Regions from separate parts of the Pollutimonas rozaliensis genome, predicted to be linked through region 2. Evidence: riboswitches for the same ligand, from Rfam matches in the RefSeq annotation. Region 2 holds a riboswitch; the other holds the start of a gene.
What was found. Region 2 has a riboswitch for glycine ahead of gcvT (glycine cleavage system aminomethyltransferase GcvT). Riboswitches for the same ligand answer to the same signal wherever they lie in the genome.

Region 1: it holds a riboswitch for glycine, as region 2 does, so the genes downstream of both, V0R37_RS17635 (D-amino acid dehydrogenase) here and gcvT (glycine cleavage system aminomethyltransferase GcvT) in region 2, are expected to answer to the same signal.

The regions. Positions count from the first base shown of each region.
Region 1 is NZ_JAZHOB010000009.1:170,267-186,246, forward strand. Features, by position in the region: gene V0R37_RS17600 (ABC transporter permease) at 1-649, shown strand, start outside; gene V0R37_RS17605 (ABC transporter ATP-binding protein) at 639-2,021, shown strand; gene V0R37_RS17610 (glycosyltransferase) at 2,018-5,923, shown strand; gene V0R37_RS17615 (DUF7657 domain-containing protein) at 5,889-7,826, opposite strand; gene V0R37_RS17620 (DMT family transporter) at 7,823-8,164, opposite strand; gene V0R37_RS17625 (class I SAM-dependent methyltransferase) at 8,161-8,871, opposite strand; gene V0R37_RS17630 (glycosyltransferase family 2 protein) at 8,861-9,871, opposite strand; gene V0R37_RS17635 (D-amino acid dehydrogenase) at 10,085-11,305, opposite strand; glycine riboswitch at 11,457-11,548, opposite strand; gene V0R37_RS17640 (LysR family transcriptional regulator) at 11,536-12,510, opposite strand; gene V0R37_RS17645 (iron-containing alcohol dehydrogenase) at 12,662-13,801, shown strand; gene V0R37_RS17650 (aldehyde dehydrogenase family protein) at 13,884-15,320, shown strand; gene V0R37_RS17655 (LysR substrate-binding domain-containing protein) at 15,324-15,980, opposite strand, start outside.
Region 2 is NZ_JAZHOB010000001.1:640,574-656,553, forward strand. Features, by position in the region: gene V0R37_RS03015 (YciI family protein) at 1-75, shown strand, start outside; gene gcvP (aminomethyl-transferring glycine dehydrogenase) at 317-3,220, opposite strand; gene gcvH (glycine cleavage system protein GcvH) at 3,266-3,646, opposite strand; gene gcvT (glycine cleavage system aminomethyltransferase GcvT) at 3,695-4,789, opposite strand; glycine riboswitch at 4,844-4,954, opposite strand; glycine riboswitch at 4,975-5,063, opposite strand; gene V0R37_RS03035 (BaiN/RdsA family NAD(P)/FAD-dependent oxidoreductase) at 5,128-6,417, opposite strand; gene V0R37_RS03040 (Orn/Lys/Arg family decarboxylase) at 6,399-8,660, opposite strand; gene dcd (dCTP deaminase) at 8,674-9,237, opposite strand; gene V0R37_RS03050 (translocation/assembly module TamB domain-containing protein) at 9,312-13,025, opposite strand; gene V0R37_RS03055 (autotransporter assembly complex protein TamA) at 13,025-14,797, opposite strand; gene apbC (iron-sulfur cluster carrier protein ApbC) at 14,802-15,887, opposite strand.

The DNA of each region.
Region 1 (15,980 bases), on a different contig from region 2:
CGTGTTCAGCTACGTCTTCAAGGCGCGATGGAATACGGGCAGCGATTCCAAAACCGAGTTCGCCCTTATCCTTTTTGCCGGCCTTATTGTTTTCAACATCTTTTCCGAATGCGTAAACCGGGCGCCCGGCCTTATGCTTGCGAACGCCAACTTCATAAAGAAAGTCGTTTTTCCGCTTGAGGTGCTGCCTTGGGTGGCCTTGGGCGCCACCTTGTTTCACGCCCTGGTCAGCCTGGCCGTCTGGCTGTTCGCCTACGTGGTTTTTTTCGGTCCGCCCCACCCGACTGTGCTGCTGCTTCCGCTCGTGGCGCTGCCTTTGATGCTGCTCACCATGGGGATCAGTTGGGGGCTGGCCTCGCTTGGCGTTTATCTGCGCGACATCGCGCAGTTCATCGGCATACTGACCACCGTAATGATGTTTCTGTCGCCCATTTTCTATCCCGCCACCGCACTGCCGCCGCAATATCGGCACCTGATGCTGCTCAATCTGCTGACCCCCGCCATAGAGCAGGCGCGAGCCGTTCTGTTCTGGGGGAAAACGCCCGACTGGACCGTTTTTTTTCCATACCTGGCCGGCTCCCTGTTGATCGCGGGGCTGGGCTTCGCGTGGTTCCAGAAAACCCGCAAGGGGTTTGCCGATGTCATCTGATCCGTCCATCAAAGTGGAAGGCCTGGGCAAAAGCTATCACACCTACAACAGGCCTCAGGACAGGCTGAAGCAATCCATCTGCCCGCGCCTTCAACGAGCCCTGCGCCGCCCCCCCAGGCAATATTTCCGCGAGTTCTGGGCGCTGCGCAATATCTCGTTCGAGGTCGGCCGCGGCGAAACCGTCGGCATCATCGGCCGCAACGGCAGCGGCAAATCCACCTTGCTGCACCTGATTTGCGGCACGCTCAATCCCAGCAGCGGCACTATTCAGACCAAGGGGCGCATCGCCGCCCTGCTGGAACTGGGCTCAGGGTTCAACCCGGAATTCACCGGCCGCGAGAACATTTACATGAACGCCATGCTGCTGGGCCTGACGCCGGCGCAAACCGATGCGTGCTACGACGACATCGTGAACTTTGCCGACATCGGCGATTTCATCGACCAGCCGGTCAAGACCTATTCCAGCGGGATGACCATACGCCTGGCATTCGCCGTACAGGCGCAGATCCAACCCGACATCCTGATCGTTGACGAGGCCTTGTCGGTGGGCGATGCCAAGTTTCAGGCAAAATGCTTCGAACGCCTGCGCCAACTGAAAAGCAACGGCACCAGCATCCTGCTGGTCACCCACTCCAGCGAGCAAATCGTGGCGCATTGCTCACGGGCCCTATTGCTGGATCACGGTGAACAGGTGCTGATAGGCGAGCCGCGCAAAGTCGTCAACCGCTACCTGGACCTGCTCTTCGGCAAAGACAAGGCCGTCCTGCCGACCGGCCTTTCCGCCGAGCGCCGGCAAGCGGAACAGGAACGCGGCAAGACCGGCAGCCAGCCGTCATCCGGGTCCGAACCCGCCTACCGGCTTAGCAAACGGGACGATCTGTTCACAACCCGTCCGGGCTACAACCGCCACGAGTATCGCTGGGGCGACGGCAGCGTGGCCATTCTTGATTTTTATCTGGGCGCCAATGGGAAAAGCTATCCTTCGTCCATCGCTCCCTCGCAGCGCATCGTCCTTGCCGTCTCCGTAAGATTCCTGGCCGCCGTCGTACGCCCCATCCTGGGCATCACCATCAAGACAAAAGAAGGCGTAACCATCTACGGCACCAATACCGAGATTCTGGGCGACCGCCAGTTCCAGAGCGCCGGCCGCCCGCACAGCAGCCTATGCGCCGAGCTCGAATTCGACTGCCGCCTGGCCGGAGGCGATTATTTCATTTCAATAGGCGTGGCCAAGCGCCATGGCGAAGACATCATTCCGCTGGACCGCCGTTACGACGCAATCCACCTGCATGTGCAGCCGGGCGAGAAGGATCCATTTTTCGGTATCGCGGACATGGGCCTGCGCATCAACGCCATCCGGGAAACGACATGATGGACCAGCTTGCCGCAAGCGGCTATGTATTGAACGAGCAAACGGGGGTCTGGGCGCGTTCCGAACATATCGGCATTGATTACAATGACGGCGACGAGCACGAAACCCGGCTGGCGAACGTGATCGAGCAGGCCCGCGACCTATCGGTGCTGTCGCCCGAGCTGCGACGGCAGTGCGACGACTGGCCGTCCACCTATCATCTATCGGCCGCGCGCGCCAATCTTCTGCGCCCGTTTCAGCATGAGCTGCGGGGCGACATACTTGAAATAGGCTCGGGTTGCGGCGCCATCACCCGCTATCTGGGCGAATGCGGGGCGAACGTACTGGCCCTTGAGGGCAGCACGCGCCGGGCCGCCATGACGCGGTCCCGGACGCGGGATCTGCGCAATGTGGCCGTGGTGGCGGAATCGTTCGACCTCTTCGAGCACCCAGGTCAATTCGATGTCATCACGCTTATCGGCGTTCTGGAATACGCCAATATGTTCACGCGGGGACCATCGCCCCATCTTGCTCTGCTCAAGCGGGTGCGAACGCTGCTCAAGCCCAATGGCTTCCTTCTGCTTGCGATAGAAAACCAGATGGGCCTGAAATACTTCGCCGGCGCGCCCGAAGACCATCTGGGCCTTGCCATGTATGGAATCGAGGGCCGCTACCGCGCCGACCAGCCGCAAACCTTTGGCCGTCGGGAACTGGATACGCTGATCAAGGCGGCGGGATTTCCCGCCCCCCAATTCCTGGCCCCATTTCCCGACTACAAGCTGCCCGCGTCCATCATTACCCAGGCGGGTCTGGACAGCACCGTTTTCGATGCCGACGCACTGGCTTGGCAAAGCGTGAATTCCGATCCGCAACTTCCCGCCCATACCAATTTCTCGCTGGTGCTGGCCTGGCCGGAAGTCTTCAAGAACGGACTCGGCCTGGAACTGGCGAACTCCTTTCTGATCCGGGCGGGAGCCAAGGCGCCGCAAGCCGACGGCGATGAAACTTTAGCCTATCACTACAGCACTGGCCGCGCGCCGCAATACTGCAAGCAAACACTGTTTATCCAAACGCCGGGGCAAAGCCAGGTCACGTTACGCTATGAGCCGATACAAGCGCCGTCGTCGGGAGCGGCGTGGGCGACAGCCGACGGGAATCCACCCATCCGGTTCAGCCATCCTTCCACAGCGGCCTATATAAAGGGACACACTCTATCGTGGGAGTTCGTCAAGGCCATTACCCAGGACGGCTGGTCGATCGACAACGTGGCGCGCTTCATCGAACGCCACGTCCAGGCGCTGCGCAGCGTGCTGGGCGATGCCGCGCCATCGGCCGGATGGCGCGATCCGCATACCGCGCTGCCGGGCAGGGCCTTCGACCTTGTTCCGCAGAACATAGTCATTCAAGCCAATGGGGCTCCAGCAGCCATCGATGAGGAATGGACGCTGGAGGGCGCGGTTCCGCTGGGCCGCCTGCTGTTCCGGTCCCTGCTGCTGATGCTGGCCTCTGTAAAGGAACTGGGCATTCCCGGCGAACCTTATCCAGGATCGCGTCGCGAATTTATACAGTCGGCCCTGGAACAAGCCGGCTATCCCCTGACGGAAGAGGACCTCTCTGAATTCATCAAGCAGGAAGCGGAGATTCAACAGCACGTCACCGGCCTGCCGATAGAACGATTCCTGGAATGGAACCCCGATCAGCCGCTGGCGATCCGGCCCGCCCGGCGCCCGGATCGGGATAGCGCAATGCACGATATGGCGGTACATATCGGCAATCTGGAGGCGTTCATTGCGCAATTCAAATCGTCCCGGGAACACTCCTTGACCGAATCGGCGCAGTTGAACCAGACGATACTGGACAAGGAAACGCACATCAGGAATCTGGAAAAATCGGCCCTGGATTATCAACATGCGCTGAATGAGCGGAACATCCTGAACAATATGCTGCTGGGCGAGATCAAGGCCTTGCGTGCCTCCACCAGTTGGAAGCTGACCGCGCCGCTGCGATGGCCCAGCGACCAGGCAAGGCGCGGCGCCCGGCTGCTGGGCGTACTGGCGGCCTCGGTGCAAGGCGCCGGCGGCTGGCGCATGGCTTTCCATAAAGCGCGCGCCATCGCGCGCCGTGAAGGCCTGCCGGGAATGCGCCACAGGCTAAAGCGCCTGACCCGCCGCGCCGCCCACAGTTCTTCCGGAGATCAGCCGCCCGCCGATCCCAATGATTATGCCGAGTGGCTGCGCCGCTATGGCGGCATCGACGACGCCCTGCGATTCGATATCCGGAAACGCATCAAGGGCATGCCGCGCAAACCTCTGATCAGCATCCTGATGCCGGTGTACGATCCTCCGCTGGATTTATTGGACCAGGCCATAGCATCAGTTCGCGCGCAGCTGTATCCGGAGTGGGAGCTATGCATCGCCGACGATGCATCCAGGGACGATTCCGTCAGACAGCTGCTTGCACGGCATGCCGCCGAAGATACACGTATCAAAGTCTGCTATCGAAAGCAGAACGGCCACATATCGAAAGCCTCGAATTCGGCGCTGGAGCTGGCCACCGGCGAATTCATCGCCTTGCTGGACAACGATGACCTGCTTTCCGAACACGCCCTGTTCCATGTCGCCCAAGCCATCGTGGACAACCCCGGCGCGGGACTGATCTACTCGGACGAAGACAAGATCGATGCCGCGGGCAATCGCACGACGCCCTATTTCAAGCCCGACTGGAATCCCGACCTTTTCCTGTCGCACAACATGATCAATCACCTGGGCTGCTACCGGACCGAGCTCGTCAAGAAACTGCTGGGCTTTCGCGAAGGCTACGAGGGCTCGCAGGACTATGACCTGGCCTTGCGCTGCATCGAGACGCTGGCCGACTACCAGATCGTGCACATACCGCGTGTTCTGTACCATTGGAGAGCGGTTCCAGGCAGTACCGCTCTTTCAGGGCAGGCCAAGAACTACGCCCTGCAGGCCGGCAAACGCGCCATCGACGATCATTTCCGCCGATGCGGAATCGACGCGCAGGCCCAACTGCTGGACATGGGGATGTATCGCGTGCGCTATGCCCTGCCTGAGCCATTGCCGCTGGTAAGCCTTATCATCCCCACGCGCAACGGCCTTGCGCTGATCAAGCAGTGCATAGACAGCATCGTGGAACGGACAAGCTACAAGAACTACGAAATATTGATTGTCGACAACAACTCGGACGATCCGGCGACGCTGGATTATTTTTCCGGCCTGCAAGACAGTTCGCGAATTCGCATGATCCGCGATGAACGCCCTTTCAATTTCTCGGCGCTGAACAATTCCGCGGCCAGGAAGGCGCAAGGCGAATACCTGTGCCTGATGAACAACGATATCGAAATCATCAGCCCCGACTGGCTGGAAGAAATGATCAGCCTGGCGAACCAGCCCGGCGTGGGCGCGGTGGGGGCACGGCTTTGGTATCCCGACGACACCGTCCAGCATAGCGGCATCATCATCGGATTGGGCGGTGTGGCGGGCCATTCGCACAAGCACTTTCCCAGGAACCACCCAGGCTACTTCGGGCGCGCCTCGCTCATACAGACCTTGTCCGCCGTTACGGCGGCCTGCCTGGTGATCAAGAAATCCGTTTACGAGGAAGTCGGCGGACTGGACGATGCCAATCTGCCCATCGCATTCAACGATGTGGATTTCTGCCTGCGGGTCGCCAAAGCCGGGTACCGCAACGTATGGACGCCCTACGCCGAAATGTATCATCACGAATCGGCCAGCCGAGGCTACGAGGACACCCCGGAAAAGCAGGCCCGCTTCACCAAGGAAGTGAACTACATGAAGCAGCGCTGGGGCGAAAGCCTGCTTAGCGACCCGGCCTACAACCCCAACCTGACGATATGCAGCGAAGATTTCAGCCTGGCCTGGCCGCCACGGGTTTGGGAATAACCCGGTAGAAGCTGCGCACGGGATCCTTGCTTGCCAACTCGACATAGGGATTGCCGGACAGGTCCAGCCCGGTGGGGGCCAGCACGATCTGCGCCCCCACCGAGGCGAAATCGAAGCGCTCCGGATTGATGAACACCTTTACGACATCCGGGCTAGGAGCTTCTATCCTGTAGTCGGCCACCTTGCCGGTCGGATCGCTGCTGTACAGCATATGCTGGTAGCGGTTCGTCAGCGGTTCGCTTTTTCCGTAGGGATCCAGCGCCTTCCATATTGAACGCTGCGGATAATAGAACACACCGCTGGCAACCGGCACACCCGCCGCGAAAAGCTCCATGGCTTCGATCTGCGTTCCCACGACCAGTACCCGCTGCTTGTTTTCTCGTGCGGCCCGCAAAAGGTCGCCGGCCGGGGCGACCTCCGACGGGGCCCGTACCAGGGGATTGAAAGGCAGCGACATCGAGCTGGTCAGGAGAAGACCGCCCAACACAAAAGACCTCGCATCCTTGCGCAGCAGCCAACACGACAGAAAGAAAATGAACGGCAAGATCAGCAGGGACATCGAAAACGGGACTCGCCCTATCGCGCCCTCGGGAGCCTTCACCGCCACCAGCATCGCCGCCACCGCGCCGAGGGCGCTGATGGCGATGATCTCCCGATTGCGCAAGCCTTCCGCTGTCCTGGCCGACGCCACCGTTGCCCCGCAAAGCAAAATGGAAGCCAAGCCTATCGCCGCATCGGTGCGCTTGGGCGGCACACTGCCCCACAGCGTCCATTTTGCCAAGGTGGGTCCGATACCCACGTACTGGAACCACAACACAAACAGGCAGAACAGCATCAAGGCCGCTTCGGGCCACGCCGGCAGGCGCTTGCGGTAAAGGCCCAGCAGGACAGCGGCGATCACCACCGGAAACAGCAGGACGAACGACGAAGCTTCGCTTTGATTGGTCAATGTGGCGAATTCGTAATACAGCGAATGGTTGTTCACGAAACCGCGAAAGGTTTCCCACACCGACAGGCCTCCGCCCGGGGCGGCCGTGCGCTGACCCGGATACACCGTGGCCTGCATGGCCTCGATGGCGAGCCGGGCATCGCTCCACCACGCCCAGCACATATAGGCGGCGACCACCCCGGCCAGCGCAAGCGCCAGCACCCGGGGCGCGGTAACGCATTGCCATAGCCGGTCGCGCAGGACCACGCCCGCCGTCAGGAAAAGAAACAGATAGCCCACCGACACCTGCCACGGCGGGTACAGAACAAACACGAAGCCGGCCAGCGCCAGCCCAAGCCCAAAGCCCAGCATCAGCAACCGAGGCCATGACACGCTGCGGAATATCTGCATGAACATGCAGAACCCCATGGCGGGAAACATCACGGTGTAGGCCGGCCAATTGGACCAGGCCGCCACATATGCCGAGGTGACGAAGGTCGCCGCCGTTCCCAATCCCACCGCCCACCGTCCCGGCGCCAATATCCCCATTACCCCCCATACCGCGAACAGGGAGCCGAATACCGGCAGCCACCAATACCATGCCAGAGCCCGGCGCAGGTCGAACACATAGAATCCCCAGGTGGAGGGCTTGGCCAGTTGCGATATATGCTTGACCGGCACGCCCGCCATACCCGCCACCAGCATGTTCTGCCCATCGGGGCCCAGGTTCGTGTTGACGATGGGAAAGCGCGGCTCGTGGTTGTACTGAGCGATGGCCATTGGCGTGAACACCACCCACTCGTCGGATCGTATCGGCCTTTCCTGGCCCAGCAAGCGTTTTGAGTCCGCACTGACCAGGCCGGATTGCTGTTCCAGGCCCAGTCCCAGCGAGGAACCCGTAAGCCCGGCTCCCACCAGAATGCCAAACACCAACAGCAACAGAGCCGCCGCCCGCGCGAACGCCGTCATCGTCATGCCCTTACCGCCAGAATGATCCCCGCCATGATCAGCGCCACGCCTATGAAATACTGGGCCTGGAAGCGTTCGCCGAAAACGAAATGGCTGGCCACCGGCACCAGCACGAATGCCAGGGCCATCAATGGATACACTCGTCCCAGTTCTATTCGTTGCAGTACCCACACCCAGCCCACGGACGTGATGCCGTACAGGACCATGGCGGCCAGCAAGGCGCCGGCGACTCTGGGGGCAAGAAAGGTGCCGGCTTCAGCCAATGCCGTAGCGCTGACCTTGAACAAAACCTGACCCACGGCCAGGCCCAGCACGCAAAGCAAGGCAGCCAGGTAGGTGATCATTCCGCGCTGTCCTGTTTGGCCACCTTCGCATGAAAGGCGAAGAACAGGTTCAGGTCGATCGAGGCCAAGGGAAACGGCCACCAAGCCTCTTTCAAGGGTTGAAAATAATGCCGCAGGATGGCGATCAGGTTATTGCAGGAATTAACGTGTTCGCGCGCCATGACATAGTCATAGGCGATGCCCTGGGCCAGTGCGTTCTTGCGCGGTCCGACATGCCTGCCCAGGCGCCAGGCCATGCCTGGATCGGTGGGAATCAGTATGGAAAGCACACCGCCCGGCTTCAGCACCCTGGTCCATTCCTTCAAGACAAGATGCGGCTGGTAGATATGTTCCAGAACGTGCGTGGCCACCAATCTGTCGAATGAATTGTCCGGATAGCCCAGCCCCCCCGCCGCCTGCGTCTCGAAGCGCAGCTTGCCCATATGAAGGCCGCCCAGCTTCCTTTCGGCCACTTCCAATGTTTTCGCATCCAGGTCCGTCAAGACGTATTCATCGAAGCCATGGCGGACGAAAGGCAGGTGTTCGCCCGTTCCGGCGCCGATTTCGATCACACGCTGGAAGTGATCCCGCGGCCCGAAAGGCTTTTCGGTAAGCTTATGGCTGGCGCGCATCACGAATGACTGCAGAGGGCTGGCGTAGTTGGACTCGTCATACACCTGCGCAAACCGTTCCCGGTATTCGATCCAGGCCTTGTCCTCATTTACCATATTTAAGCTCCATTTCATTTTTGCTTGCATTGAGCCTGCGCTTTAGGCGATGGAACGGACGTTTCGGCACTGAGCTTATATCGTGCCCCAGGAAGGCCAGGATGAATTGCAGGCCGATGATGACCGGCAAGGCTGACAGCATTACCGTACCCGCCGACGAGGAAAGCCCCCTGGTTATCGACAGCAGCCATTGATATCCCCCGAACCCGACCCCGAATGCAAATAGCGCCAACCCAATGGGAAGCTCGATCGATGCCAGCGACATATCGCGCAAATAATAGTTGTAGAAGATTCTTTTGAAGAAGTTCCTGAAATGCTTGTACAGGAATTCGCCGATGACCTTGTGGATCCTCAGATTGCTGACTTCGTCGCCGTACCGGGCCTCCATGGGAACATCCACCACCACGGCCCGTAGGGTATTCAAGCGAAACAGCATATCGGTTTCAAAGAAATAGCGGCGGCTGATCTTGTCGAACGGCAGGTGGCGCGCGACGGCCGAATGTATGGCCGTATAACCATTCGTCGGATCCAGTATGTCCCAGTACCCCGACGATAACTTCGTCATGAACGAAAGGACGGAATTGCCGAACAGGCGCACGCGGGGCATGGCACGGACCTGATCCAGGTAGAAGAAGCGGTTGCCTTTGACATAGTCGGCTTCCCCGGCCAATATGGGCGCGACAAAATCGGGAATAAGGGCGGGATCCATTTGTCCATCGCCATCGACCTTTACGATAATGTCCATGCCGTCCGCGATCGCCGCGCGATAGCCGGCCATGACCGCGCCGCCCACCCCTTGATTTTTCCGCAGCCTGATAACAGTCAATCGCTCGTCGTTACAGCTGCTTTCCACGAACTCGCCGCTGTTTTCCGGGCAAGCGTCATCCACGACATAGATTTTGCAGATTGCCGGGCCCAATCCCGTCACGACGCCCAGGATGTGATTGCGCACCTTGTAGCTGGGAATGACCACTGCAATTTTGGGGTGCTTGTTCGTCACTTATAACCCTGTATAGACCGCAATAATTTCCTGGATAAAACGATTATTGAATCCGAAGGCAAACGCCGGCAAGGTAGCCGAATACCTTAAGGCAACGCCAGCAAACCGCATGCCCGGCAAGCGGACATGCAAGAATCACAATAACGTCAGGAGTTTTTCAATGCGGTAACGACAGGCAAGAATTTGCGTCGTAAAAAAGCTTCCCGCCGGCCGCTACGCCAACGCCTGCTCCACCTTTGCCGCCAGCATCCGCGCCGTCGCGGCCGATAGCGTCCAGCCCAGGTGGCCATGCCCGGTGTTGTAGAACACACCCGGCCGCTTCCCAGCGCGAACGCGGGGCATCATGTCGGGCATCATGGGCCGCAGGCCCGTCCACGGCACCACGCGCGACGTATCCACGCCGGGGAAATTGCGCCTTACCCAGGCGGTCAGCGGCTGGATGCGGTCGGCGCGGATATCCTGGTTGAAGCCGTTGAATTCGGCCGTGCCGGCAACGCGGAAACGATCGCGGCCCAGGCGGCTGGTTACGATCTTGGCCTCCTCGTCCAGCAGGCTGACCCACGGCGCAGCGCCGGCACTGGCCTCGTCGTCCAGATTGACCGTAATGGAATAGCCCTTGACCGGATATACGTTGACCCTGTCGCCCAGCATCGCGCCAAAGCGCCGGCTGGCCGAGCCGGCGCAGACCACAACGGCGTCCGCCTCCAGGCAGCGCTGTTCGCCGGCCCCCTTGAGCGAAAGCCGATGCGCCGAGCCGGCCGATTGTATGGCCTGTACCTCGGTTTCCATTTGGAACGCCACACCCATGCGCTGGCAGGCCTCCGCCAGGCCCCGCGTGAATTTATGGATGTCGCCCGTGGCGTCGGACGGCGTGTAGAAGCCGCCATAGCAATCGCTCCGCAAGGCGGGCTCGATGCCACGCGCCTCGTCGGCAGTGACTTCGTGGCGCTCCAGACCGCCCTGCTTCAACAGCGCATTGACCCGCCTTCCCGCCTCGAAGCTTTTACGGTCGTGATACACGTGCAGGATGCCGCGCTTCTCCAGGTCGAATTCGATGCCTTCGTCCTGGGCCATTTGGTACAAGTGCCGCCGGGCTTCGATGGCCAGGCGCGTGGTCGCCACCGTGTTCTTGCGGTAGTTGGCAACGTTGCGCACGAACTGCGCCATCCATGAGTATTTATGCCAATTGGGCGATGGGTTCACCAGCAAGGGAGCATCGCGCGTAAGCATCCAGCGCATGCCCTTGACCAGCGTTGCGGTGTTGTTCCAGACCTCGGCATTGCTGGCGGACAACTGGCCGCCGTTGGCGTACGAGGTTTCCATGGCGCAATAGCGCTGGCGATCGATAACGGTAACGTCATGACCCAGCTTGCGAAGGGCATAGGCAGAGGTGACGCCGGTGATGCCGGCGCCAATGATGGCAATGTGAGGCATAGGAGCTCCAAGATAGCGGTTGGCCGCCGCCTTATGACGGCGACGCCCCATCTGTCTTGGTACCTGAGAGTTTCACCCGGCGCCGCAGGCGTAGGCCGGCCGCGCATGGTTCCCCTTCGGTGGGCCATTGAAGGCCGCTCTCCAGATTGTCTGTAAGCCTGCAGTCCTGTTTGCCTGAGAGTTTCCGGGGCGGTTGCTCCGTCGGCGCCGGCGTATGCGGCCGGTCTCTTCTACACGCTTCTTGAATCGACGATCGGGATCATACCATCGCCATGCGGGCTTGCGGTATCGGCCAGCACCTCGCGCACGAACAATGCCGCGTTCGGGGACAAGGTCCGGTCGCGGCGGGTGATCAAATAGTACGGTTCGCTGCGCGACTGCAAGCGCAGCGGCAAGATCCGGGTCATGCCGAAACGCGTGCAAAACTGGGCCACGTCGACCGACAGCAGCGCCACCATAGAAGGGTTGCGCTGCAGCATGGACAGCGTGGTAAAGGCCGACGTCGTTTCAAACAGATTCAGTGGAAACAGCAAGCCCGCTTCGTGGAACTCGCGCTCCAGCAGCAGCCGCATGGGCATGTTGGCGGAATAGACCACCCAGCGGCATGCGGCCAGGTCCGACAACTGCAAATTCCTGGCCTCAGCCAATGGGTGATTGATATTGGCTACGATGGCCAACTGCTCTTCCCGTATGTTCACCGCTTCGTAAAGATCGGGGTGTTCGCTGATGCTGGTCCGGCATATGGCGACATCCAGCCTGCCATCGTCCAGGAGGCGCAGCAGCCTGGCGCTGGTGTCCTCCACGATCTGAACCGACAGGCCCGGCCTTTGCTCCAGCCAAGGCGACAGCATATCGGTCAGCAAAGGCACGGCGCCCATGATCACGCCTATGGATAGCCGGCCCCCATAGCCTTGCAGAATGCCGACCATCTCCTCGCGCAGGTGGATCATGTCGGTGGTGATCAGGCGCGCATAGCGTATGACGCAGTAGCCCAGGTCCGTGGGTTCCAGCCCCCGGTTCGTGCGGCTGAAAAGCTCGGCGCCCAATGCCGACTCGATTTCCTGCAGCGCCTTCGTGGCGCCCGGCTGGCTAAGCGCGACCTGCTCGGCGGCCTTGACCAAAGAGCCGCAATCGTCCAATGCCACCAGCAAGCGGAAATGCTTCAGGCGCAGCCTGGAAATGATCGAGTTCAGCGGCGGCAGCATGGGTATAAGGAATCGTTATGGCCATATCAGAAGCTGTCATTATGCAGGGTAGGCATTATTTCTTAAAGTCCCAAGGATCGCCGCCGCGCTTTTCCCCATCAAAACCGGAATAGGCGCCGCAGGGCGGCAACTTCAGGGAAGGAAGAGACAGATGAGCCTTATAAACTACATAACCCCGGTCCAGTTCGGGTTCGGCGCCATAGACCTGCTGCAGCAGGAATGCGACCGTCTTGGCATACGCCATCCTTTGATCGTGACCGACACCGGCGTGCGGGCCGCCGGCCTGTGCGACCGGGTGGTGGACAAGCTGGCCGACCGCTCCAAAGTCGGAATATTCGACCAGACGCCGCCCAATCCCAACGAACAGGCCGTGCGCGCCGCCGCCGACATGTACCGCGACGGACGGCATGACGGCATCATTGCGATAGGCGGCGGTTCGTCCATCGACCTGGCCAAAGGCACGGCCGTCTGCGCCACCCACACGGGCTCGCTGAAGAGCTTTGCCCTCATCGAAGGCGGAGCCGCGCGGGTCAGTTCGGCCACGGCGCCCATCATCGCCATCCCGACCACGGCCGGCACAGGCAGCGAAGTGGGCCGGGGCGCGATCCTGATCCTGGACGATGGACGCAAGGTCGGCATCATTTCTCCGCACCTGATTCCGAAGTCGGCCATCTGCGATCCCGACCTGACAATGGGCCTGCCGCCTATATTGACGGCGGCAACCGGCATGGACGCCATCGCGCATTGCCTGGAAACCTTTATGTCGCCCGCCTTCAACCCGCCGGCCGACGGCATCGCCCTGGACGGCCTGATGCGGGGCTGGACGCATATAGAACTCGCCACTCAAAACCCCGGAGACCGCGACGCCCGCTTGAATATGATGAGCGCCTCCATGCAGGGCGCCATGGCATTCCAGAAAGGACTGGGCTGCGTCCACAGCCTTAGCCATTCGCTGGGCGGCATCAACCCCAAGCTGCATCACGGCACGCTGAATGCCATCTTCCTGCCGGCCGTCATCGAATTCAACAGTCCGTCCGATTCGATGCGGAAGGAAAGAAAGCTCGAGCGCATCGCGCAGGCCATGGCGCTGCCGGATCCGCGAAGCATCGGCACCGAACTTGCCGCGATGACGCAGCACCTGGGCCTGCCGAGCGGGCTGCAGCAGCTGGGCGTCACGCGCGATCTGTTTCCAAGAATCGTCCAGGGCGCACTGGCCGACCACAGCCACAAGACCAACCCGCGCGAAGCATCGGAAGAAGACTACGTGCGGATGCTGGAGCAGTCCATGTAAAAAACGCCGGGAACGAAAAGCGCTGACATGCCGCGCCACCGTTCTCTGAACGCTTAACCCGAATCACTTTTCAGGAATCGATATGTCAACTTACGCCAACTACATCAACGGACAATGGGTCGATAGCGGCAAGACCACGCGCAACATCAATCCCGCGGACTTGTCCGACGTCATCGGCGAATTCGCCCAGGCCAGCGAACAGGACACCCAGGCCGCCATCACCGCCGCGCGCAAGGCAGCTCCCGCTTGGGGCTTGTCGACACCGCAGCAGCGCTTCGACATCCTGGATCGGGCCGGCAGCGCAATCCTGGCCCGCAAGGAAGAGCTGGGCAAGCTGCTGGCGCGCGAAGAAGGCAAGACGCTGGCCGAAGCCATAGGCGAAGCCGGACGCGCGGGCCAGATATTCAAATTCTTCGCCGGCGAAGCCTTGCGCCAGACAGGCGAACTGGTGCCCTCGGTGCGGCCCGGCCTGACGGTCGAAATCACGCGCGAGCCCGTCGGCGTCGTCGGCCTGATCACCCCGTGGAATTTTCCCATTGCCATTCCCGCCTGGAAGATAGCTCCCGCCCTGGCCTTCGGCAACTGCGTCGTCATCAAGCCCGCCGACCTGGTTCCCGCCTGCACCTGGGAACTGGTCAAGATTCTGGCCGACGCGGGCCTGCCCGCCGGCGTGCTGAACCTGGTCATGGGCCGCGGATCGGTGGTCGGCGAAGCACTGGTCAATTCGCCGGATGTGGACGCCATCAGCTTTACCGGCTCCGTCGGCACCGGCCGCTCCATCGCCCAGAAATGCATGGCAACAGGGAAAAAAGTGCAATTGGAAATGGGCGGCAAGAACCCGATGGTGGTGCTGGACGACGCCGACCTGCCGACCGCCGTCGAAGCCTGCATCAACGGCGCTTTCTTTTCTACCGGCCAGCGCTGCACCGCTTCGTCCCGCCTGATCGTGACCGAAGGCATACACGATCGCTTCGTCGAAGCCATGCTGGCGCGCATGAAGCAATTGCGCGTGGGCAATCCGCTGGACGCCGAAACGCACATCGGCCCCGTGGTGGACGACAAGCAGTTGAAGCAGGATCTGGACTACATCGACATCGCCCGATCGGAAGGCGCCACCGTGCATGGCGGCGAACTGGTGGAACAAGGCACCAAGGGCCATTTCCTGCAACCCGCCCTGGCCGTCAACACCCATAACGGCATGCGCATCAACCGCGAAGAAATCTTCGGCCCTTTCGCCACAGTCATCAAGGTCAAGGATTACGACGAGGCGCTGAAGCTGGCCAACGATACGGAGTTCGGCCTGGCGGCGGGCATCTGCTCCACCTCGCTTAAATCCGTACAGCACTTCAAGCGCCACGCCCAGGCCGGCATGGTCATGGTCAACGTGCCCACGGCGGGCGTCGACTACCATGTTCCCTTCGGCGGCCGCAAAGGCTCAAGCCACGGCCCGCGCGAACAAGGCAGCTACGCCAAGGAGTTCTATACCATCGTGAAAACGGCGTATGTGAACGCCGGTTAAGGCTTAGGCGGGCGATCCGGCATCGCTGCGCAGCTGCGCCACGAAACGGGCGGCTGCCGGCGAAAGGCTGTGATCATGCCGGGTGATCAGATAGATGGGGGGCAGGCGCACCGACAGGTCGACGGGCAGCACGCGCAAAACACCCTGCCGCCCATAATGCTCGGCCAGTGAAGCCGGCATAATGGCCACCATGTCGGAAATCTCCAGCATCGCCGTAGTGACCAGGGTTGAAGCCGATTCAGTAATGTTCAGGCGGGTCCGCACCCCTTTCTCGTGCAGGATGGCATCGAAGCGGCTGCGCTGGGGCGAGCCGGGGGGTTGAAGTATCCATGGCATGCCGACCAGGTCGGCAAGCGTCACGCTGGCCCGCTGGGCCAGCGGATGCTGCGCCCGCGCCACCACCACCAGGGCTTCTTCCAGCAGCGGCACACTGACATAGTCGCCCTCGCCCTGCACGTCCGTCTGGCGGCCCAGCACCAGGTCGACCTCGCCCCGCGCCAATTGCCGGATCATGACATTGCTGGTGTCGACAATGACGGAAACCGCCACACGCGGATGAAGCTGCTTGTAGGCGCTAAGCGTGGGGGCCAGCAATTCAGGCACCGCCCCCGGCACGCTGCCGACACGCAAGGTGCCGCGCAAGCCCGAGCTTAACGCCAC
Region 2 (15,980 bases):
ATAGACATCGTGTCACGAACCCCTTGTGCTGTAGCGCACGGCGTCGTTGAGGTATGGCCACTGGAACAGCCGTAGGGAGTTCGATCGACGCTCACACGGACCAGGAAGGCGCGGGAAGCCCGGCCTTGGCCGGGCCGCTAGACGTGCCGGAGCCCCACCCCTCCCGCCCGCCAGCGTCTCAAGAACCGAATGCTGAGGCAAAAAAAACTGTCCCAGGCAGTAAGGGCATTCACGTCAAAAAGCACGTCTACAAAAAACTAAGGCTGTAGCAACAACCGTCGCCACAGCCTTCAATGCAACAGCAGAGCACAAAAGCCTAAACCGAAGCCTCAGAAGCAACAGCCGCCGCATCATCCTCATACGCCGACATAGGCGGGCAGGAACACACCAGATTCCTGTCCCCGTAGGCATTGTCCACCCGCGAAACCGGCGGCCAATACTTTCCATCCCGCAGGCTGGCGACCGGATAAGCCGCCGACTCGCGCGTGTAGTCGTGGTGCCATTCCGAAGACAACAGCATCTGCGTCGTATGCGGTGCGTTCCGCAACACATTATCCAGCGCATCCTTCTCGCCGCGCTCCACCTCCGCGATCTCCGCGCGGATGGCGATCATCGCATCGATGAAGCGATCCAGCTCAGCCAGCCCTTCCGATTCCGTGGGCTCCACCATCAGCGTGCCCGCCACCGGGAAACTCATCGTCGGCGCATGGAAACCGTAATCCACCAGGCGCTTGGCAACGTCCTCGTTCGAAATACCGCATGCGTCCTTGATGGGCCGGATGTCCAATATGCACTCATGCGCCACATGGCCGTTCTTGCCGGCGTACAGCACAGGGTAATGGTCGCGCAGGCGCGCGGCAATGTAGTTGGCGTTCAGTATGGCCACCTCGGTGGCCTGCAGCAAACCTTCCGAGCCCATCATGGTGATATACAGATACGGTATGGGCAGGATGCTGGCCGAGCCGTATGGCGCCGCCGAAACGGGACCCACCGCCGTGCCTTCGGGCAGCTTGCCGCCTTCGTCGACGATGCCCGGCAGGTATGGCGCCAGGTGCGAGCGAACGGCCACCGGACCCACGCCCGGGCCGCCGCCGCCGTGCGGAATGCAGAAGGTCTTGTGCAGGTTCAAGTGCGAAACGTCGGAGCCGAACTTGCCGGGCTGGGCCAGGCCCACCATGGCGTTCATGTTGGCGCCGTCCAGGTAGACCTGGCCGCCGGCATCGTGCACCAGCGCGCAGATCTCGGTGACCGCGGTCTCGAACACGCCGTGCGTGGACGGATAGGTGATCATCAGGGCGGCAAGGCGGTCGCCCACGCTGGCTATCTTGGCTTTCAGGTCGGCCACGTCGACGTTGCCGTTATCGTCCGATGCCACCACGACCACGTCCATGCCGGCCAACTGGGCCGAAGCGGGATTCGTGCCGTGCGCCGAGGCCGGTATCAGGCACACATTGCGCTGATGCTGGCCGTTGGCCTGATGGTAGCCGCGAATGGCCAGCAGGCCGGCGAATTCGCCCTGCGCGCCGGAATTAGGTTGCAGGCTGATGGAATCGTAGCCGGTGATCTCGCACAAGGCGGCCGACAGGCGATCGATAAGCTCTTTGTAGCCCTGGCTTTGCGAGGCGGGCGCAAATGGATGCATGGCGCCGAACTCGGGCCAGGTGACGGGGATCATCTCGGCCGTGGCATTGAGCTTCATGGTGCAGGAGCCCAGCGGGATCATGGTGCGATCCAATGCCAGGTCCTTGTCGGCCAGGGCGCGCAGATAGCGCAGCATGTCGGTTTCGGACTGGATGCGCGAGAACACCGGATGGGTCAGGATGGCGGACTGGCGCAGCAAGGCGGATGGAACGCCGTGCTGCGCGGGCAATGTGCGCTTGGCCGATGCGTCCCACGATTTGCCCAGGCCCGCAGCGAAGGCCTGCAGCAAGGCGTGCACATCGTCGACCGTCACGGTTTCGTCCAGCGACACGGCCAACTGCTTGCCGTCGACTTGGCGCAGGTTGATGGAGGCCGCCTGCGCGGCCTTCACGATGGCTTGCGTGGCTGCGCCGGTGTCCAGCAGCAAGGTATCGAAGAATTGTTTGTTGACCGACGCCACGCCCAGTTCGGCCAGCGCATCGCGCAGGAAGGCGGTCAGGTAGGCCACGCGTTGGGCGATGCGCTTGATGCCGGCCGGACCGTGCCAGACGGCATACATGCCGGCCATCACGGCCAGCAGCACTTGCGCGGTGCAGATGTTGGATGTGGCTTTCTCGCGGCGTATATGCTGCTCGCGCGTTTGCAGGGCCAGGCGCAATGCGGGCGCGCCCTGGCTGTCCTTGGACACGCCGACCAGACGGCCCGGCATATTGCGCTTGAAGGCATCCTTGCAGGCCATGAAGCCGGCATGCGGGCCGCCAAAGCCCAGCGGCACGCCGAAGCGCTGCGCCGAACCGATGGCGATATCGGCGCCCCATTCACCCGGCGCGGCCAGCAGGGCCAGCGCCAGCAAGTCGGTGGCGACCGCCACCACGGCGCCCTGCGCATGCGCGGATTCCGTCAAGGCGCGGTAATCGGCAACGCCGCCCAGGCTGTGTGGATACTGGAGCAAGACGCCGAAGCATTCGGGCAGGCCTTGGGCCTCGTCGCCCACCACCACGTCGATGTCCAACCCGCTGGCGCGGGTGCGCAGCAGCTCTATCGTCTGCGGATGGCAATGCACCGAGGCGAAGAAGACCTTGCTTTTGGAGCGCGAGCCGCGGCGCGCCAGGGTCATGGCTTCAGCCGCCGCCGTGCCTTCGTCCAGCAGCGAGGCGTTGGCGATGTCCAGGCCGGTAAGATCGGCCACCATGGTCTGGTAATTCAGCAGCGCTTCCAGGCGGCCCTGCGAGATCTCCGGCTGGTACGGCGTGTAGGCCGTGTACCAGGCCGGGTTCTCAAGGATGTTGCGCAGGATGACATTGGGCACATGGGTGCCGTAATACCCTTGCCCGATATAGTTGCGGAACACCTGATTCCGTCCGGCGATTTCCTTCAGCTCGGCAAGCGCATCGGCCTCGCTGCGCGAAGCCGGCAGGTTCAGGGCGCCGCGCTTCAAGATGCTGGGCGGCACGACTTCCTGGATAAGGCTGTGCAGGTCGGGAACACCGATAGCAGCCAGCATCTTGGCCTGGTCGGCCTGGCCCGGGCCGATATGCCGGGGAATGAAATCGGAATGAGGGTCTAGTTCACGCAACATAAATCAACCTAAACAGAACAGGTTCGCAGCAAAGGCATTAAAAAATCAGCCGGCGTTGACAAGGGCTTCGTAGCCGGCGCCGTCCAGCAAGCCGTCGGCATCCGCGGCATTGACGGGCTTGATCTTGAAGATCCAGGTATCGAAGGCGGCTTCGTTGATCAGGTTGGGCTGATCGTTGAGATCTTCGTTGAAGGCGACGATTTCGCCGTCCACCGGCGCGTAGATGTCGGAAGCGGCCTTGACCGATTCCACCACGCCGGCGGTCTCGCCCGCCTTCAGGCTGGCGCCTGGATTGACATCGCCCACGAAGACCAGGTCGCCCAATTGATCTTGCGCGGTGTCGGTAATGCCCACCAGCAGCAGGTCGCCTTCGGCTTTTACCCACTCGTGCGAGGACGTGTATTTGCGGTCGCTAGGAAGATTCATGATTTACCCCGTATTGATAAAAATGGATGTTCTTGTTCAGGAAGTGAATTAGGCAATGATTTTGCCGTTGCGCACGAACGGCATTTTTACAGCTTCGGCCGGCAACCATTTGCCGCGAATTTCCACCTGCAGGGCATCGCCCGGCTGAACGCCGAGCGGAACGCGCGCCATGCCGATGGATACGCCCATGGTCGGCGACATGGAGCCGCTGGTCAATTCGCCTTCGCCCTGTTCCGCGCGGACCTTCATGTGGCCGCGCATCACGCCGCGTTCCAGCAGCTTGACCCCTATCAGCCCGCGATCGACCACCGCCGATTCCAGCGCATCGCGCCCGATGAAACGGCGGTCGGCATCTTTAAGCGACACGGTCCAGGCCAGGCCGGACACCAGCGGGTTGACCTGCTCGTCCATTTCCTGGCCGTACAGGTTCATGCCCGCTTCCAGCCTTAGCGTGTCGCGCGCCCCCAGGCCGCAGGGCCGCACGCCTTTGCCGGCCAGGTCGCGCCAGAATGCTTCCACCTGCGCGGCGGGCAGGACGACCTCGAAGCCGTCCTCGCCGGTATAGCCCGTGCGCGCCACCAGCGTGTCGTCGGCGACCATAGCGCCGGTAAACGGGGTAAGGTCTTGCGTTGCAGGCTTCCAGTCGGGACGCACAGACCACAGCTTTTCACGCGCGTTGGGTCCTTGCACAGCCACCATGGCCAGGTCGCGGCGCGGCGTAATGCTGACATCGAAATTTTCGGAGCTTGCAACTTGCTGCATCCAGGCCACGTCCTTGTCGGCGGTGCCGGCATTGACCACCACCCGCCATGCATCGACGCTGAAGAAATAAACGATAAGGTCATCGATGACGCCGCCTTCGGCGTTCAACATGCAGGAATACAAGGCCTTGCCCGGAACCGTCAGCTTGGCCGCGTCATTGGCCAGCAGGCGCCGCAGGTAGGCCAAGGCGTCGTTGCCGTTCACATCGACATTCAACATGTGGGATACGTCGAACATCCCGGCATCCTGGCGCACCGCATGGTGCTCTTCAAGCTGGGATCCATAGGACACGGGCATGTCCCAGCCCCCGAAATCGACCATTTTGGCACCGGACTCGAGGTGGATGGAATGCAGCGGGGTATGCTTTAAGACTGAAGACATGGGGACTCCGGAAGACGGGAAACGAACGACGTAAGCCAACGAAGTGCTGGCCGGCACCGCCCTTCTGTCCTTTTGCCTGAGAGTTGACCCACAATGGCGGGCGTTCACCTTCGGCGCTCGAAGCCCTGCCCATGGGGCGGAACGAGTCTCTCCAGAATGCTGCCTTGCCTGGCGATCAGCCAAACAAACCACGAGCGGTACGGGGTGCCTGAGCGATTCTGGGCGAATTGCGCCTTCGGCGGTCGAAAAATCGACACTCTCCCACTCTGTGTAAGTGACAGCAGTCGCAAAGAATAACTCGAAAGCGTGCAGAACGCCAAATGAAATAAAACGCCGGCCTAGGCGGCGCTCAATGCCCGCCCGCAAGCGGCGCCCGACGCCCAGGCCCACTGGAAGTTATAGCCGCCCAGCCAGCCCGTCACATCCAGCGCCTCGCCAATGAAATACAGGCCGGGCGCATTGCGGGCTTCCATGGTTTTCTGATTGATTCCACGGGTATCGACCCCGCCGCGCATCACCTCGGCCTTCTTGTAGCCGGCCGTTCCGCTGGGGACCAGCGTCCAATGGTGGATGTTCGCGGCCAGCTCCCGCAAGGTCTTGTCGGGAACATCGGCCAGGCGCTGCGTGCCGATATCCATGCCGCCCGCCGTAGCGGCGTTGGCCAGCCATTGTTCCGCCAGGCGCTTGGGCCACAGGCCCGCCAGAACAGTGGCCAATTGCTGCCGGTTGCCCGATTTAGCGTCCAGCAGGCTTTGCTCCAGGTTCTGGCCCGGCGCCAAGTCGACGCGGATGGGTTCGCCGGGATTCCAGTAGCTGGACACCTGCAACACCGCCGGACCGGACAGACCGCGATGGGTAAACAGCAGGTCTTCCAAAAACACGGTATTGCGCTTGCCCTTGCCGGAGCGGCGTGCCGGCGTACCGGCGGGCCGGCCATCTTCCGCCTGGGCCTGGATTTCCACCTCCAGGGCGACGCCGCTGAGCGATCCGAACGGCTCCCAAGCCTGGGCATCGAAAACCAGCGGCACCAGCGCCGGCCGGGGTTCGACCACTTTCAGGCCGAACTGCCGGGCGATGCCCAGCGCGAAATCGGTCGCGCCCAATTGCGGAATCGCCATCCCGCCTGTGGCCAGTACAAGCTGGCGGGCCGCAACGGCGCCCTGGCTGGTTTGCAAAAGATAGCCATCCTCGTGCCGCGCCACGCCCTGGACCGCGCAGGGCATGCGCCATGCTACGCGCCCAAGATCGCACTCGCGCTTGAGCATGGCGATGATCTCTTCGCTGGAGTTGTCGCAGAACAACTGGCCGCGATGCTTCTCGTGCCAGGCGATGCCGTGCTTTTCCACCAGGTCGATGAAATCGCGCGGCGTGTAGGCCGCCAACGCCGATCGGCAGAAGTCGGGATTCTGGGACAGGAAATTGGCGGGCCCCGTACCGATATTGGTGAAGTTGCAGCGCCCCCCGCCCGAAATGCGGATCTTCTCGGCCAGACGCGCCGCGTGTTCGATCAGCACCACGCGCAACCCGCGCTGGCCCGCGACGGCGGCGGCCATCATGCCGGCCGCGCCGGCGCCGATGACCGCCACATCAAAACCGCCGAATGCCAAGCTCAACTCTCTTTGATGCAGTCGACGTAATACCTGTCCATGCCGTCGGGCCCCATGTCCTGGGCCAGGCCGTGGACATAGGTTTCGAAGCCCGGGAACTTGGCATTGAACTCGCGGGCGAACTGCAGATAATGGACGATGCGCTTGTTGAAGCGCTCGCCCGGAATCAGCAGCGGAATACCGGGCGGATAAGGGGTAAGCAGCACACCGGTCACGCGGCCTTCCAGGTCGTCGATGCTGACGCGCTCGGCTTCCCGGTGCGCCATCTTGGCGTAAGCGTCCGAGGGCTTCATGGCCGGAATCATGTCGCTAAGGTAGACCTCGGTCGTCAGGCGCGCCAAGTCGTACTTGCGATAGGCTTCGTGGATCTGCTGGCACAAGTCGCGCAGGCCCATCTTCTCGTAGCGGCGATGCTCTTTGCAGAAGTCCGGCAAGATGCGCCACATGGGCTGGTTGCGGTCGTAGTCGTCCTTGAACTGCTGCAAGGCGGTCAACAGCGTATTCCAGCGGCCCTTGGTAATGCCTATGGTGAACAGGATGAAGAAGGAATACAGGCCGGTCTTCTCGATGACCACACCGTGCTCGGCCAGGTATTTGGACACCAGGGCGGCCGGAATGCCGGTCTCGGCGAAGGTGCCCGAGATATCCAGGCCCGGCGTGACCACCGTGGCCTTGATGGGGTCCAGCATGTTGAAGCCTTCGGCCAGGTCGCCGAAGCCGTGCCATTCGTCGCCGGATTCAAGCAGCCAGTCGTCCCGGTTGCCGATGCCGTCGGACACCAGGCGGTTGGGGCCCCATACCTTGAACCACCAGTCGTTCTTGCCGAACTCGGATTCCACCTTGCGCATCGCGCGACGGAAATCCAGCGCCTCTGCAATGCTTTCCTCGACCAGCGCGGTGCCCCCGGGGGGCTCCATCATGGCCGCCGCCACATCGCAGGACGCAATAATGGCGTACTGCGGCGAGGTCGACGTGTGCATCAGGTAGGCTTCGTTGAAGACGTTGCGGTCCAGCTTGCGGGTCTCCGAATCCTGCACCGTGATCTGCGAGGCCTGCGACAGGCCGGCCAGCAGCTTGTGCGTGGAGTGCGTGGCAAACACCATGGCGTCCTGGCTGCGCGGCCGGTTCTCGCCGATGGCGTGCATGTCTTTATAGAATTCGTGGAAGGCGGCATGCGGCAGCCAGGCTTCGTCGAAATGCAGCGTATCGATTTCGGAGCCCAGCTTTTCCTTGATCATCTCGACGTTGTAGATGACGCCGTCGTAGGTGCTTTGCGTAAGCGTAAGAATGCGCGGACGCTTGTCCTTGGCATTGCGCGCGAACGGGTTGGCTTCGATCTTCTTGCGTATGTTGTCCGGCTCGAATTCTTCCAGAGGAATGGGGCCGATGATGCCCAGGTGGTTGCGCGTGGGACGCAGGAACACCGGAATGGCGCCCGTCATGGTGATGGCGTGCAGAATGGATTTATGGCAGTTGCGGTCGACCACCACCACGTCGTCCGACGCCACGTTGGCATGCCACACGATCTTGTTCGAGGTGGACGTGCCATTGGTCACGAAGAAGCAGTGATCGGCATGGAAGATGCGCGCGGCATTCAGTTCCGATTCGGCGACGGGGCCGGTGTGGTCCAGCAACTGGCCCAGTTCGTCGACCGCGTTGCACACGTCGGCGCGCAGCATGTTTTCACCGAAGAACTGGTGGAACATCTGGCCCACCGGGCTTTTCAGGAAAGCCACGCCGCCCGAATGCCCGGGGCAGTGCCAGGAATACGAGCCATCGGACGCATACTTGACCAGCTCGCGGAAGAACGGCGGCGCCAGGCCGTCCAGGTAGGCGCGCGCCTCGCGGATGATGTGCCGCGCAACGAACTCCGGCGTATCCTCGAACATATGGATGAAGCCGTGCAGCTCGCGCAATATGTCGTTGGGAATATGCTGCGAGGTGCGCGTTTCGCCGTAAAGATAAATGGGGATTTCTTCGTTGCGGAAACGCAGCTCGCCGATGAAGGAGCGCAGGTTCTTGATGGCGTTGGCCACGTCCTCGGGCGAATCGACGTCGAATTCCTCATCGTCGATCGACAAAATAAACGCGCTGGCGCGGCTTTGCTGCTGTGCGAACGAGCTCAGGTCGCCGTAGCTGGTCACGCCCAGCACTTCGACGCCTTCGGCCTCTATGGCCGAGGCCAGGGCGCGAATACCAAAGCCCGAGGCATTCTCCGAGCGGTAGTCTTCATCGATGATGACGATGGGGAAACGAAATTTCATTCAATGGCTCCAGCTAGGTACGAGGCAGGGTCACGCCCTGCTGTCCCTGATATTTACCGCCGCGGTCGCGATAGGATGTCTCGCAGACTTCGTCGCTTTCGAAGAACAGCATTTGCGCGCAGCCTTCGCCCGCATAGATCTTCGCCGGCAAGGGCGTGGTGTTGGAAAACTCCAGCGTGACGTGGCCTTCCCATTCGGGCTCCAGCGGCGTCACGTTGACGATGATGCCGCAACGGGCATAGGTGCTCTTGCCCAGGCAGACCGTGAGAACGCTGCGGGGAATGCGGAAATACTCCACCGTGCGGGCCAGCGCGAAGGAGTTCGGCGGAATGATGCACACGTCGCCGGTAAAGTCGACAAAGGACTTTTCATCGAAAGCCTTGGGGTCGACGATGGTCGAATTGATATTGGTGAATATCTTGAATTCATTGGCGCAGCGCACATCGTAGCCGTAGCTGCTGGTGCCGTAGCTGACGATGCGATTGCCATTGACCGAACGGACCTGGCCCGGCTCGAACGGCTCTATCATTCCAGTGCCGGCCGACTGCCGGATCCAACGGTCGTTTTTTATGCTCATAGCCCTAACCTTATTACGTTGGCGCGTATTTTATCCCCTGTGCGCCCAAGAAGCGCGAATGGGGCAAAACAAATTCAATCCCTGGAAAACCAGCGGTAAACCAGCGCCAGCCCGTTGACCGTGCCGGCTGTCACCTCGGCCGTCAAGCCGCGTGCCAGGCGGTAGCTGGCCCTGCCCACCGTGCCCGTGTCCGACAACGCCTGCTGGATGCTCAGGGTAATGCCGCTGGATAGCTTCTTGCTGACCGTGATGAACTTGCGTTCAATGTCGCTGGTCCCGCTGTCCAGGCCGCTGACCACGCTTTCCGCCGGAAGGATGCTGCCCGCCGCGCCCAGATCGCCTGACCGTATGCTGACCTCGTCCACCCCGAACTTGCGGTAGAAAGGCTCGCCGCTGCCCAGGAACGAGGTGCCCACCGAAAACAGCAGGGCCACGTCGCCGCCCGAGTCGTTGGGGCCATGGCCCAGCAGCAGCCAGGAAAGCTTCTCGATCTCGCTGACCGCCGGATACGACACCAGGTCGATGCGCGGCCGCTTGGCCGTGCCGGCCACCCGCACACCCGCTTCGACAGCAAGTCCCGTGCGCAGCGCCTCGATGTCCAGCACGGGGCTGGCGATATCGCCCTGGAAGGTGATGGCGCCCCGGCGCAATTGCAGGCGCTGGCCATAGGCCTCGATGGCCCCGCCGCGCGTGCGCAGCGCCCCCATGGCGGTCAGCTTGCCGTCCGCCATCATCACATGCAGCTTGCCCACCAGGCCGGAGTTCACGCCATAGCCGGTCAGGTAGAAGCGGGGCCCCAGGTCCAGCTCAAGGTCCATGGACACGTCGGTCGGGGCGCTGACTTCCTTTTGCGTCTCGCCGGGCCGCAGGACGACCACATCGCCGTCCACCGTGGGGATGCCGCCCAGCATGTCAAGGTCGAACCAGCCTGCATCGGCGGTCACCGCCCCCTTGATCGCGATGCGCGGCAAGGCCGCGTCCAGCGCCAGCTTGCCGCTGACCATGGCGTAGCGGTCGGAGCGCTGCAGCAGCGGATAGCGATACAGGTCTATATTTACCAGTCCCCGCGACTCGAACAGATTCCAATCGCCGCTGAGCGTCAGGCTGCCGCCTTTCGCGTCGGGATTCGTGCTGACCCATTCCGCCGTGCGCCATTCCTTGGGCGTCACCCGCAAGATAGCCGGAAACGCCAGTTTGTCCAGAATCAGGCGGTCGCCCTGCAAGCGGGCGGAAAGCGTGCCATCGAGCAGGCGTATGCCGTCATCGACGCGTACAACCCGGATCTTGCTGCCCGTAATGGTGCCGCCCGTATCCCAGCTACCGTCAGGCTTGCTTTGCAGCTGCACCCTGGCCTGCACCGCGCCGCCCAGTTCCATGGCGTCGCCCAACAGCAGGCTGGTCCACCCCAGATCGTCGATATCGGCATCGACCTTGACCGCCTTGACGTCTTTCGGATTGAGGAACAAGCCGCCGCCCGGACTGGCATGCAGCAGGGTCGACGCGCTGGCCGATACCCGGCCCATTTCCCGCGTCACGATCCGGGCCTCGGCGCTGAGCCGGCTTACGGCGTTTCCGGCCTTCCTGGCGACCAGGTCCACGGCCAACTCCTGCAAGCCCAGCGGGAAGGCCGGCTCGGCCGGCACCATAAGGTCGCCCGATACGCGCGCAATATGCGCCTGGCCCTCCAGCGCCCCGGAAAAAGCCAGCTTCCAGTCCAGCGCCAGCACGATCTCGGTCAGGTCGCTGCCTTGATCGGACTTGATCTTGACCCCGCCCCGCTGCTCTTCATCACGAAAGGCCGGATCCAGTTTCTTGCGCAAATCGGCAATCAGGCGCGGCGAAACCGGCAGGCGGGCGATCGCGCCTTGCGTCTCCCAGCGCCCGGCACCGCCGCGCGATGCCTTGTGATCCAGGGTGAACACGCGTCGGGAGGACAACAGGAAATCGATGCGGGTATCGCCCACCTGCCATTGCCAGGCCGGCGCGGTCGCCGAAGGCAAAAAAGCGATACGCGCCGGCGCGGCGGCCTTCACGCCCAGGCCCGCATGCTCCGCGTCCAGGGTTTTCACAATGCCGCGCCAGCCCTCCAGCGCGTCTTGCTCCGACGGCCCCGGCCCCCAGCCGCCCTCCAGCACCGCATGCGCCTTGGCAGGCGCGCTGCCCACCTCTTGCGCCTTGCTGCCGGCCGGCGTGTACTGCACGGTCAAATCAGCCTTGTGGCTGGCCAGGACGCCTGACACTTCTCCCCGCAACTGGGCGCCTCCCGGAAGGTCGGGCCAGAATGCCGCCAACTGGGGCGCCGCCAGGTCCAGCTTCAGCCGGCTGTCCGCCGTCCCCAGCGAGCCGTCCGCCCTCAGGCGATTCCGGCCCAGCCGCAAATCCATGTCCACCGCCGCCAGTTGCAGGCCTTTCCAGACCGGCTCGTCCATGACGGCCTCGGCGGCCGCTTCCGCCTGGGCTTCGGGCCGGGCGCCTGGTCCGGTTGCGGATTCCGGTTTCTCGACGGCTACGGGGCCCGGCTTCGCCTCGTTGACGATACGGGCGCTCAAGCGGCCCGACAGCGCTTCCTTGTTCCATCTTGTTCCATCGGCAAAATCAATGGCGATTTCCACCGACCGGACCTGATCGCGGTCGTGCAACTGCACATCGAAATTGGCGGCCATGTTGACCACGGCGGGAGGAATGGCGGTGCCCACCAAGCGGCCGATATCCAGTTGTTCTGTCTTCAACGTTCCTTGCAGGCGATCCTGCACCACCGTGTCCACCACTTCGGATGTCCAATCCAGCCGGCTTTCAAGCAGGGAGCCGTCCGCCAGATGCAAGGCGGCTGTTGCGTCCTTCAAGGGAAATGCGGCACGCGGCGCAAGATTCGCATCGACATCGATGCTCATGCCCTGGCCGGCGCCATTGACTGCCAGCTTCAGGGCGTCCAGCGTGCCGGCCAGCGTGGTCTCGATGTCGAGCGTGCAATCGGAAGCGGCTTCCAAGCCTGCTGTTTCATTCTTATTCTTGTCATCCTGTGTTTTCAGGTTCTTGGCGCCGGCGTCCGCGTTCTTGGCAGCCTGATTCCCGCCCTTCTTGTTACCCGCATCCTGTCTTGCGGGCAGCGTCGAAACATAGCGGCTCGCACACAAAGGCGAGTCATTCCCGCGACCGACAACTCTCGTCGTCAATTGTGCCTGCATGGGCCAAGGATCCTGCAATGCCTGCAGCCTCACTTCGCCGCTGAGCTCGGCCCGCAGCATCTCGTGTTCGACATCCAGGCGCTGCAGCACCAATTGACCGCCATTCTCATCCAGCGCAAGCGCCGTGGACAATGGGCCCACCCGCAGCGGCACAGGCTTCCCATCCTGCGAGACATGCAGTTCGCCCACGGCAAAGCGATCGACGGCCACGCGCACCGGCAAGGCCGGCATGCGGAAAGGTTCTGAAGACGGCGGCGCATCCGGGTCGGAAAGCAGGTCCAGATCGACGCTGCCGGCCGACAGCTCGGCGACATGCAGGCGTCGGTCCCATAGCTCGCGCCACTGGACCTGCAAGCGGAAATCGCCAAGCTTCAGCGCGACAGTCTTTGGCACGGTCATCGAAAAATCGTCCACCTGCAAGCCGGTCCAAAGCGTTCCCGAAATACCGCGCGCCTGGCCGTCGAACTGCTCGGCAGCGGTGATCAATGCCCAGCGCGTACCCGGCTGCGTCGCCGCCACCCAATAGAGAAAGCCGCAAACCGCCACGATCAGCAGCACAAGCGGCGGCACCAACCACAGAAAAAGACGGCGCAACACAGTCATCAAAACGCAATACCCAGGGAAAAGTGCAGGCGCAGGCGCTTGTCGCGTTGACCATAGGCCAGATCCACAAAGAACGGCCCCGCCGGCGTGCGAAACGCCATGCCCACGCCATAACCCAGCGACATCTTCATTTGACCGAAAGAAGCCGCCGCATCGCCCGCATCCACAAAGAAATTCATGCCCAACTGCTCGGTGAAATAATGCGTGTATTCAACGCTGCCCACGACCAGCGCCGGCGCCCCGATAACGGCGTCGCCGCGATGCAGGCCTATGCTTTGATAGCGATAGCCGCGTATAGAGCGGGCGCCCCCCGTGCGATAGCCGAAATCCTGCGGCAGGCGATCCGTTTTGGACCAGACCTTGCCCACCTCGCCCCGCACAGTCAGCACATCGCGCCGCCCCACCGGCCACCATTGCTGCACGCGCAGGCTGGACCGGTAGAAGCGCTCGCCCTTGTCCAGCGTAACGCCGGCGCCCAAGCCGAAATCGATCAGATTGCCCTCGCGCGGATCGTACTTCTTGTCCACGTCGCGGCGCAGCCATTGCCAGGTGCCCACCAAGGTCGGAACCTCGAAACCCGGCGCGCCGCTGATGCGGGTCTTGTCGTAGGCGGCGATCAAGCCCCATTGCGTTTCGTATTCGACGCGGCTGTCGCCCGCCGCCTTGCGTTCCTGGCGCCGCTTCCAGCCCAGGCCGGCGCGCGTGTTGTCCAGGCCCTCGATATCGGAATGCTCGTACAGCACACCCACGCTGTCCTTGTAGCCACTGGCCGTAGGCGGCAAATGCACATCGAAGAAAGCGCGCTGGCGGTCCTTGTCGATGCCAGCGCCCGTTTCTATCCAGACCGGCTGCCCAAAAACCACATTCTGGCGATACAGGCCTTCGACGCGTATGCCATGATCGCTGTCCACACCCAGCGACGTGGTGACCCGCCGCGCGGGCGCCTCGGAAACCTGCACCCGGACGGGCAGCTCCACTTCGCCATCGGGCTTGGTCTTCCTGGCCGACTCGTCCTGATCCAGCGTGACAAAAGCGCCGCGAAAAAAGGAAGTGGCTTGCAAGGCCTGCTGCCATTCATCCAGCAGGTCCTGGTCGTAAGGGTCGCCCGGCGTGTACCGCACATAGCGATCGATCAGGCTGGCCGGCACGCGCTTCAGGCCGATCACCGTCACCTCGCCCATCGTGACGCGCGGCCCGCTGTCCACCTGGACCGACAAATCGGCCTTGGACTTCTCGGCATCCACCGTGGCCTGTGTGGACGCGAGCCGCGCAAAATAAAAATCCTTGCGGCTGACATCGTCCAGCAGGCCCGCCTTGGCGTTGCTCCAGGCCTCGTTCACGAAAGGCATGCCTTGCGTAAGCGGCCATTGATCCTTCAAGAGCTGGACGCGGGCGGCGAACTCGGGACGCTCGATCTGGCCCTTGAAACCCAGATTCACGCTGTCCACATGGGTGAGTTCGCCCGGCTCTATGATGATGTCCCAGGCCTCGCCATCCAGGCCTTCGCCGACCTCCAGCGTGACCGTGGGTGCGTAGTAGCCCTGCGTTTGCAGGGCCGATACGGTCGCGTCATGCGCGCGGCGCCTCAGGCGCGACACCTCGCCGCCGTCCTGATCCTCGGCCAGCCGGGTGATGGCCTGGACCGCGCTGTTGATGGATTGCAGAGCCTCAGGGGGAATCCCGCCCGGGTCGATGATGACCTCGGGCGGAGCCGCATGGGCGCTATGGGCCACCCCCCATGCCAACAACAGGCAAACCGCTCGAGCCCGCATTAAGTCACGTCTTCCTTGCCACCACGGTGGGAATTTTTCCGGACATGTCGCGCGGCAGGGCGGCCACATTGGCGGCTATGCGTTGCGCAATGTCGTTATAGGCCCTGGCCGCCTCACCCGCGGGGTCGGCAATCACGCTGGGATTGCCCGAGTCGGTCTGGGTTCGTATGCTTAATTGCAGCGGCAATGAGCCCAGCCAGGGCAAATTGAATTCCGCCGCCATGTTGCGCCCCCCGTTTTCGCCGAAGATAGGCTCGGCATGGCCACAGTTCGAGCAAATGTGCATGGACATGTTTTCGACCACGCCCAGCACCGGAACGTTCACTTTCTGGAACATGCGCAAGCCTTTGCGCGCGTCGGCCAGGGCCAGATCCTGAGGCGTCGTAACGATGACGGCGCCGGTCAGCGGCACTTTCTGGGCCATCGTCAGGGCGATATCGCCGGTTCCGGGCGGCATGTCGACGATCAGGTAGTCCAGGTCGTTCCAGTTGGTCTGGTTCAGCAACTGCGTCAGCGCCTGCGTCACCATCGGGCCGCGCCAGATGGCCGGCGAATCCTCTTCAATAAGAAAGCCGATGGAATTGGCCTGCAGGCCATGGCCCACCAGGGGCTCCATGGTCTTGCCGTCCAGGCTCTTGGGCTTGCCCGACAGGCCCAGCATGATGGGCACGCTGGGACCGTAGATATCGGCATCCAGCAAGCCTACCCGGGCTCCCTGGTTCAGCAGGGCCAGAGCGATGTTCACGGCCGTGGTGCTCTTGCCCACACCGCCCTTGCCCGAAGCCACGGCCACGATGTTGCGGACATTGGGCAAAGGCTTCAATCCGGGCTGCACGGCATGGGTCTCGATGGCCGTCTTCACGCGCAGGGACTTCAAGGCCAGTCCCAGCGGAGCCAAAGCGGTTTCAATCCGTTTCTGCAATTCCGCGTGCCCATTGTGCGATGGATAACCAAGGGGTACAGTGATATCTAGGTCCGTTCCCTTCAACTGTATTTCACAGTTCTTCGCCGTAACGGCAAGCTTCTTCTTGGTGTGGGGATCCGTCACTTCGGATAGCGCACCAAGTATTTGTTCAGGATTTGAGCTCATGACTATAGGCCTTGCTTGAAAAAAATACACCGAAGCCTCAAGAATAGCGGATAGAAGAATTTATTTTCCCCAAACGGACGCTCGGATTGGGGG